Regions from separate parts of the Lacticaseibacillus sp. YLM2-1 genome, predicted to be linked through region 2. Evidence: predicted binding sites of a transcription regulator. Region 2 holds the regulator's gene; each other region holds the start of a gene.
The links. The regulator LexA, encoded in region 2, represses DNA repair genes until DNA is damaged. The targets are predictions, from matches to a motif close to CNAACANNTGTTNG.

Region 1 (2,210 bases), 690 kb from region 2:
GCTCGTGATGCGTGAATTTGAAATTCGTGTAGCAATTCGCGGGTCGAATCAACAGCAAGTTGTCATGGGTCATTTTGGATGATTTTGAGGCATGCTGAGAGACGCATTCTGAGACGAGTTCGGGAATTCAACTTGATAAGTTCGTCGCAAGTGACTTAACGAAAAAAACTCAAGCAAAAAATATCCAATGATTGTAGAAGCTTTTAAAGACTTGGCTGCAAGCAGCGGTTCAAAAAATGAGGCGACTATCGGGTGCTGTATGAAATTGCGAATCAAATAATCGCCAACGTAAATATTGCGAGAATGGCACGATGCCGTCTCTTCAAACACTACTTCGCATAATATATATTATGTAAACTAGAATATAAATAATTGGCTTTGCCACTTGATCTGCGAATCTGGGTGTCCCCTCTTTCAGATGGCTGTCAAAAATTTGTGGTCCGGACGTGATGTTGGTGGTGGCGATTGCATTTTTTACCAAGGCAATCAATTATGACTTGGGTTGTTGCGTTTGCGCTGAGTTGCATGCATTTGTTTGATTGAAAATGTCATGCCAGCCAAAACCAGAAAAATGCATATCAATTCAAGCTTCATGATATTGTGAGATTCTCGTCAGTTAGCCGGCTTCGAGTTGCTTGATGATTTTTTGAGTTGTGTAGTTTGAAATTGACTCAACAACAATTGAGGGTCACGTAACATTCAGCAAATTTATTTTGTTGACCAATGGCCAAAATAAATTTGCTGAATGATTGACCGAAGTGAACTCATTTAATAGCCGAATTCATGCCAGAATTATGCCAGCTAAAATTTGTCTGACCAACAACAGGCGTTTGCTGACATCTTTGCTCACCTTTGGATAAAGCTAAAACTTTATTCAATTCTGCTTCACATGGCAGAACAATGGCTGAACCAGCACCACCGTTCATTTTTCATCAACACTAGCCCTCGCCAAGGACAGTTGTTTTCGCGTATACTAACATTATCTAAAAGAAAACATATGTTCGAGGTGAAATCTGTGTCGACACAAAATTATTCGAAATTAATTCATACAATGCTACCTGCCCTGCCGGATTACATTCAGGACTATTATCAGAGCCAAAAAGCGATCCCGATCGCCGATTCGACGCTTTATCAGTATTTACATTTTTATCAAGAGTTTCTGAACTGGCTGATTAACAGTGGTGTGACGGCCGCTTCCTCACCGCAAACCGTCCTGCTGACCGTGTTAGAACATTTGTCGTTGCGTGATGCCCAGGCATTTATGGCGTATTTGCTTGAACGGCCTTCCAAGACGCACCACAACAAGCGAATGACGCGTCGCAGTGTCGCTTTGCGCTTAGTCGGGATCAAGGCGCTTTATCGATTTTTGACGGAGGAAAGTGAACCCCATGCAGATGGCGAACCTTATTTCTATCGGAATGTCTGGAACAAGGTAAAACTTAAAACCCACACTGAAACTGCGAGTTACCGAAACCACAAGCTACAGGAAATGCTGTTTGTGGACGGTGAAGATGCTAAGTTTTTACAGTGGTTGGATCAAAGTTATGCGCAACAACTGCCAGCCAAGCCGCGGCGCTATTTTGAGGCGACAAAACTGCGCAACTTGGCCATGATTGCCTTACTGTTTGGCTCAGGGGTTCGAGTCAGCGAATTGGTGAATATGAATCTGGAAGATTTGAACATGGATCGGCATACGGTCCAAGTTGTTCGCAAAGGCAACTTTCAGGATCGCGTCAATTTTGCAGACTGGATTGATCCGTATGTTCAGGCTTACTTAACGCAGCGAGCGGCTATTATCGGTTATCAAAAGCCGACTTCTCCCCTGTTTGTGACAGTTGTCGGCCAAAAAATCAATCGGATTCGCCAAAATACAATCGAAGCCTTTTTCAAGCGTTATACAACCGATTATGGTCGGCCATCAACACCACATAAGGCCCGGCACACTTTGGGAACCAATATTTATACGGTCACCAAGGATGTACAGCAGGTTGCGGATCAGCTCGGGCAGACGACCACAAGTGCGACAGATCTGTATATCAATCTCAGTGATAAAAGCGGTAAAGAAGCCTTGCGTGAGGTTTCTGAAACGGCCGCAAAAGCAACTGATCGCGGGCATGACCAAGCTTAATTGACGAGGGATGGTTACTGAAGTTGATCATCGAGTCTTTTGAAAGCTTATTTCGCCAGACCAGCCTATAATCGAGTCAGAT
Region 2 (2,210 bases):
GGGTATTTTCAGTGGCCGCTTCCTCTTTGCACCGTTACTCATGACGGCGCTTGTCGCCTTCGCCCCTGTCCCAACTTTGATGAAACAAATCTTTATTTTGCAATCTTGCATGCCGGTCATGACCAATGCGCCTGTTGTTGCCAAACTGTACGATGCGGATTCCGATTACGCTGCTATCATGGTCACCGAAACAACGCTGCTTTCGATGATCGTGATCCCAATCGTGATGACTTGCATCCAGTTCATTCACTAGGAGTTGCTGTCGAATGAAAAAGCGCTATCTGCTACTAGCAGCAATCTTGATCTTATCAGGCTGCTCACAAACTACCTCAACCCCAAAAAAGACAACATCATCATCGAGCGCAACATCACAATCGCACACGGTCAAAAAAGCTGTTCCGAAAGCGACCTTAGGTACATTGGTTGGCCATGCGTTCGTCCAAACAAAAGATGCTACCAAAGCAATTCGAGTCACCTCATCCACCAGCGGCTACTATCTTGAAACATTAGCCAATCGAGATGGTGTCTTTGAAAGTACTGATAGTGGTATTTTTGCTGCTGATTTGACCCTCAAAGGCCGAATCTTCACCTTCACTGGTAAAGCGCAGCCGCAAGCCTCTGCTAATACGATACAATTTCAATTAACAAAAACCGGTAACTTAAAGCAGTTGCCCGATGGTCCCGTTTATAAAAAGGTGCCACAAGACGATCTCGATCGCCTCGCCCAACAAAACCAATAAAGTGTCTGAGCAAAAAGACATCAGCCGTGATCCTATATTTTGTGGGATCACAGCTGATGTCTCTTTTGTTGATGGTACATTTTTAATTGGATTTAAGTTGCCATGCCTAGTCATTCACGACTTCAAATGGTTAAACTAATGCCGGCCGATATAAACTCACAACGATGCCAAGAATCGTTACATCCGGGAAAAACATATCATCCATACTGTCATTTTCAGGATGTAACCGAATGCCGTTCTTTTCTTTATAAAATCGCTTGACAGTGGCTTCATCTTCCTCAGTCATTGCAACAACAATCTGCCCATTCTCGGCGTCATTCTGCTTCTTGACAATAATCTGGTCACCATCTAAAATGCCGATTTTGATCATTGAATTACCTTGAACTCGCAACATGAATAATTCGTCAGCGGCATACGGAAGATCGTCTGGTACCGGAAAATAATCATCGATATTTTCGATGGCCGTAATCGGGACCCCTGCAGCAACTGTGCCGACGATCGGAATACCGTGATCCTGAACGCCAATGAAGTCACGTCCGGCTGAGGTCACTTCAAGCGTCCGCGGCTTCGCTGGATCCTTAGCAATAAGTCCCGCCGCCAACAATTTCTCCAAGTACGCTGCCACCGTGCTTGACGAACTTAGACCGACTGATTTGCCGATTTCGCGAACCGTGGGCGGGTACCCATGATCCTCGATTGCATCATAGATTGATTGTAAAATTTGTTTCCAACGTTTCTGACTTGCTTGTGTTGGCATCCGCTCACCGCCTCAGTTCTAATTGATTACACAAAGCATACCAAAGCGAACGAACGTTTGCAATGATTTTATGCCTAAATAGCAAAAAAGTCCACAGATAAAAAGCATCTGTGGACCTCATCCTTAAATTAATTATGCAATAATGGCATCTTATGCATCTGACGCCGATCACATCTGCTTTTGATGACCGCGTAGAAGAAACTCAAGAAAATATCAAGCGCGATTAACAAAATGCCGGCTGTCGCAAAGTTGCTGAATAACAGCAAGGTTGCCACGAGGGTCAGAGTAATTAATGTCCATTTTGCGCCCCGTAGGATTGTCATGTGGGGTCACTCCTCTCCGTATCGGATAAACCGACATATACTCACCGTTTTGGTTGTGACTCTAATCATACCCAATTTTTGAGTTTTGTAAAGCCTTTGTATACATAAAATTTACATTTGATGCCTTTATTTAGGGTTTTTAAAGATTTGTAACGATTATTCCATGTTGTTTGTAAATTTTATGTAATCTTTTTTAACATCAAATCAATCCGCTTTTAACACGGCTATCCTCGAAATATGACCATGAGTCGAGTATCATTAATGGTACAGAGCGTGAACAGGCACGTTTAGAAACCGGAGCATAAGTGGCCTCCAACCTAAATGGCCGGGCTTGGGTCATTTGGGTTGGGAGGTCCTTATGTGCAGGTTTCTGTGCCTGTGAACGCGTTT
Region 3 (2,210 bases), 660 kb from region 2:
CGGAATCATTTGATCGATACAATTGAAATGATTGCGCCAAATATGGCACTATGTACTGGGGAAGAGGATAAGCGTTATGACCCAGTGATTGCAGCACAAGCGGCTGATACCATGTTGTCACTCAATGGTGTTGATGCCAGTTTTGTCATCACCAAACGCCCAAGCGGTGATGTCGGCATTTCCGCCCGCTCGACTGGGGATGTCAACGTGCAGGTCATCATGGAAGCCATGGGCGGCGGCGGTCACTTGAGTAACGCAGCTACCCAGATTAAGGGCAAAACGATCACCGAAGTTCGGACTGATCTGCTTGCTCAGATCAAAAAAGCAGACGAAGACGCATAGAAAGCAGGGATTTTGATGAAAGTCATCTTTACACAAGACGTTCGTGGCAAGGGCAATCGCGGTCAGGTGAAAGAAGTACCTGACGGCTATGCTGAAAACTTTTTAATTCGCAAAGGGCTGGCTAAAGCAGCGACACCGCAGGCGATGAGTGCTTTGCGCGGCCAGCAGCGGCTTGAAGAGAAGAAGGAAGCTGAAAAGAAAACCGAGGCTGAGGCTATGAAGGCTAAGATCGAAGACGACAAAACCGTTGTTCAGATCCAAAGCAAAGCCGGCGAAGATTCCCGGTTGTTCGGTTCGATTCCTAGCAAGCAGATCGCGCAGGCTTTGGATAAGCAATATCAGATCAAAGTTGATAAACGTAAGATCGATCTGAAGCAGCCTATCCGTTCACTGGGTTTCACTAATGTCACGGTTAATTTATTCCCTGGCATTGATGCCCGCATTCGGGTACACGTGATTGAACAAAAATAAGAATAGTTATTCTGCCAGAAGACGCGACCAGATGATCGCGTCTTTTTGTCCATCTGGTCCAAATTAGTGGGTTGTGGACTGAGTCAATCACCGGTGAGAACAGCAGTGACCATTGCTTTTCGTTAAATTGTTTGTGTGGATCGACTGTATGCGGTGATGCTTGTCTTGACTGCGGGTTTAACGTAGACTGTTAGGGATAAGCGACAAAAAATTTTTGACGATTAATCTGAAGGAGGACGCGCATGGATAATCAATTAATTGACCAGCAGCCGCCGCATAGTGACGAAGCAGAACGTGCCGTCCTTGGCGGCATTTTTCTGAATGCTGACACATTGCCGGATGCACAAGAGTATGTCACGGCGGATGACTTCTATAAGAAAGCACATCGGCTGTTGTTCCAAGCTATGACCGATCTACAGGATAACGGCACAGCGATTGACACGGTCACGGTGTCGGATTATCTGGACAATCATAACAACCTCGACGATATTGGCGGGGTTGGTTATATTACAGATTTGGTTGCGGCGACGCCTATTGCCAGTAACGTGGTATACTACGCCAAAATCGTGCAGCAGAAGAGCACGTTACGCAAACTGATTAGTACGGCGCAAAACATTGCCAGTCGTAGCTATACGGAACAAGACGATGTTGAAGGGCTAGTTGAAGACGCCGAGCGCCAGATTATGGATGTCTCGGAGAACCGCAATCAGGCCGGCTTCAAACAGATCAAAGATGTGCTGAATCAGGCTATGGCGCAGATTGATCAGTTGTATCAAAATGATCAGGCAATCACCGGGTTGCCAACCGGTTTCCGTGATTTGGACAAAATCACGACGGGGCTGCATGAGGACGAAATGATTATTTTAGCGGCGCGGCCTGCTGTCGGGAAAACCGCATTTGCTTTGAACATTGCCCAAAATGTTGGGACGAAAACAGACAAAAGTGTCGCCATTTTCAGTTTGGAAATGGGCGCTGAACAGCTGGTAAACCGGATGTTGTGTTCAGAAGGTAGTATTGATGCTAATCACCTGCGAACTGGTCAGCTGAATGAAGAAGAATGGCAGAACTTGATTATCGCCATGGGTAGCTTGAGTAAGGCGAAGATCTATATGGATGACACGCCAGGCATCAGAATGGCGGAGATTCGCGCGAAGTGTCGGCGGCTAGCGCGTGAGCAAGGTGATTTAGGGCTGATTATCATTGATTATTTGCAGTTGATTGAAGGTTCTGGCCAAGAAAACCGCCAACAGGAAGTCAGCGCCGTTTCCCGGCAGCTGAAAAAACTGGCGAAGGAATTGCATGTACCCGTGATTGCGTTGTCCCAGCTGAGTCGTGGCGTTGAACAGCGACAGGATAAGCGGCCGGTGTTGAGCGATATTCGTGAATCCGGTTCGATC
Region 4 (2,210 bases), 590 kb from region 2:
AATTGACACGCCTGATAAACAGCAATTGTAATCTCCAATGCGCGTGAGTCGGCCATTCCGATATCTTCGCTCGCAAATCGAACTAGCCGCCGAGCGACATACAAGGGGTCTTCCCCTGCTTCCAGCATTCGAGCCAGCCAATAAATGGCCGCATCAACATCGGAATTGCGCATTGATTTGTGTAATGCTGATATTAGATTATAGTGCTCCTCACCATTCTTGTCATACAATAAGGCTTTCTTCGTCAACAACTGGGCCACATCTGCTTGGGTGACCGTTATCACGCCGCCTTTGGTTTCGGCGTTTGTCACCGCCATCTCCAAGGTGTTCAAAGCGATTCGAGCATCCCCGTTAGCAAAATCAGCAATCTGAGCTAAGAGCTTTTTGCCGATCTTAACCTTCTGCAGACCATAACCGCGCGGATCTTTTAACGCTCGCTGTAACAGGTCAACCAATTCAGCACTGGTCAAGCCGTGCAACACGAAAACCCGCGTCCGTGACAAGAGTGCCGCATTGACTTCAAACGAAGGATTCTCGGTTGTCGCACCAATCAGGATAATGCTGCCGCGTTCGACATATGGCAGAAAGGCATCCTGCTGCGCCTTGTTGAAACGATGAATTTCATCAACAAACACAATGGTTTTCTGACCCAGCTCGCGATTCTGTTCAGCCTCTTTCATCACCTGCTTGATTTCTTTAATCCCGCTGGTGACTGCTGAAAATGTCACAAACTGTGCCTTCGTTCGCCGAGCAATGATCCGCGCCAATGTTGTTTTACCGACACCAGGCGGACCCCAGAAAATCATGGAACTAATCTCGTCATGTTCGATAAGATTGCTGAGCACCTTATCCTTCCCTAGCAAATGCGTTTGGCCGACAAACTCATCAAGCGTCTGTGGCCGCATACGACTCGCCAAAGGTTGGAAGTTACCATTTTGAAATAGACTTTGATCCATATGCTCACCTCCGATCAACGTCCAGACTTAATATTAAGCGTTTTCAGGCCGCGGCGCAAACATTCAATTGTTCTATTATTGTGTTACCATCATGATAAGTAAATTAATAACCAAACAGCGCTGCTGAATCACGCGTTTTGGCCACAGTAGCAAAGCACTTTAATCAGGAGGAATCACACCATGACACAAATGCCTTCATCACTACAAGGATTTCCAAAAGGTGAATTCGCAGCTTTTTCAACTGCAAAAATGACCCACTTCTTACCTTACTCACAAGAAACCAGCGCTGACGACTTGAAAGGCTTCTTTGGCGCAAACTACCAATACCTCACCAAAACTCCGATTGGCCGTCTCAAAATTGACATCCCCAACACGGAGCAATTGATTGTACAATACGGTGAGATCATCGCTCGCTTCACCAATGGCAAATTCAAGATCATTGACAGCACCTACTTCCACAAAAACTTCAATGATCCGCTAGTAGATGAGGATGAAAAGGGTATCTATTAGCCAACGTTACGAGACCTTTACTTCATTAAAAAATGCAGCCGCGGCTGCATTTTTTTATACATTGAGTGGTGCTTATGCCTCATCGTCACGGAACTTGGTTGGCAGAGCAAAAATGACAATTTGGACGATGACAAGAAGTAAAGCAATTAGGCTTAACGGCACATTACCCGCATTTCGATCAAGAGCTGATAGAAATGCTGATACAACATTGAACGCAATCAACCACCATGGACTAACGCCGGCATCTTTGAATCGTCGCCAACCAACTGTCAATGCTGGCAAAGCTAACATTGACCATGCATAAATAATGGCAAAAATAATGAACCCAATGATGATCGCCCCAGTACCAAGTGAATTGACAAGATGGTCAACATTTTGGCTATTAAATCCGCTGACTGCCGCGCCACCAATAATAATTGACATAATTGAGAAGAGCATAAACAAAAAAGTAGGGATAATGATAATCACGCTAAACAGAATGCTCCACCAATATTGACTGCGACTGGACTCACCAGTAAAGTCACCACCGCGGATGAAGAAATCCTTAACCGCCGTGCCAAAACCAACACCAATCGAACCGCGCGTGTTAGGTTGAGCCGGAAACGGCACGACTTCCTGTTCTCTACTTGGAAGCAATAGAATGACCAAGTTAGCAATGCCGCCAATTAAAGGAAACAGAAGTGCTAACCACCAACTCATGCCGCTAACCGCTAGTAACGGGCCGATAAAACTAATGATAATAAT

Region 1: xerS (tyrosine recombinase XerS) is a predicted target of LexA. The motif match lies at 991-1,004, and genes of this name have one in related genera.
Region 3: dnaB (replicative DNA helicase) is a predicted target of LexA. The motif match lies at 838-851, and genes of this name have one in related genera.
Region 4: AC07KQ_RS00875 (replication-associated recombination protein A) is a predicted target of LexA. The motif match lies at 1,013-1,026, and genes of this name have one in related genera.

What each region holds. Positions count from the first base shown of each region.
Region 1 covers NZ_CM152617.1:1,457,224-1,459,433, forward strand. Annotated here, with positions in the region: gene xerS (tyrosine recombinase XerS) at 1,016-2,128, shown strand.
Region 2 covers NZ_CM152617.1:765,346-767,555, reverse strand. Annotated here, with positions in the region: gene AC07KQ_RS03645 (AEC family transporter) at 1-253, shown strand, start outside; gene AC07KQ_RS03640 (hypothetical protein) at 267-740, shown strand; gene lexA (transcriptional repressor LexA) at 871-1,497, opposite strand; gene AC07KQ_RS03630 (hypothetical protein) at 1,626-1,820, opposite strand.
Region 3 covers NZ_CM152617.1:109,766-111,975, forward strand. Annotated here, with positions in the region: gene AC07KQ_RS00555 (DHH family phosphoesterase) at 1-342, shown strand, start outside; gene rplI (50S ribosomal protein L9) at 358-813, shown strand; gene dnaB (replicative DNA helicase) at 1,056-2,210, shown strand, end outside.
Region 4 covers NZ_CM152617.1:175,837-178,046, reverse strand. Annotated here, with positions in the region: gene AC07KQ_RS00875 (replication-associated recombination protein A) at 1-956, opposite strand, end outside; gene AC07KQ_RS00870 (hypothetical protein) at 1,137-1,466, shown strand; gene AC07KQ_RS00865 (DUF805 domain-containing protein) at 1,539-2,210, opposite strand, start outside.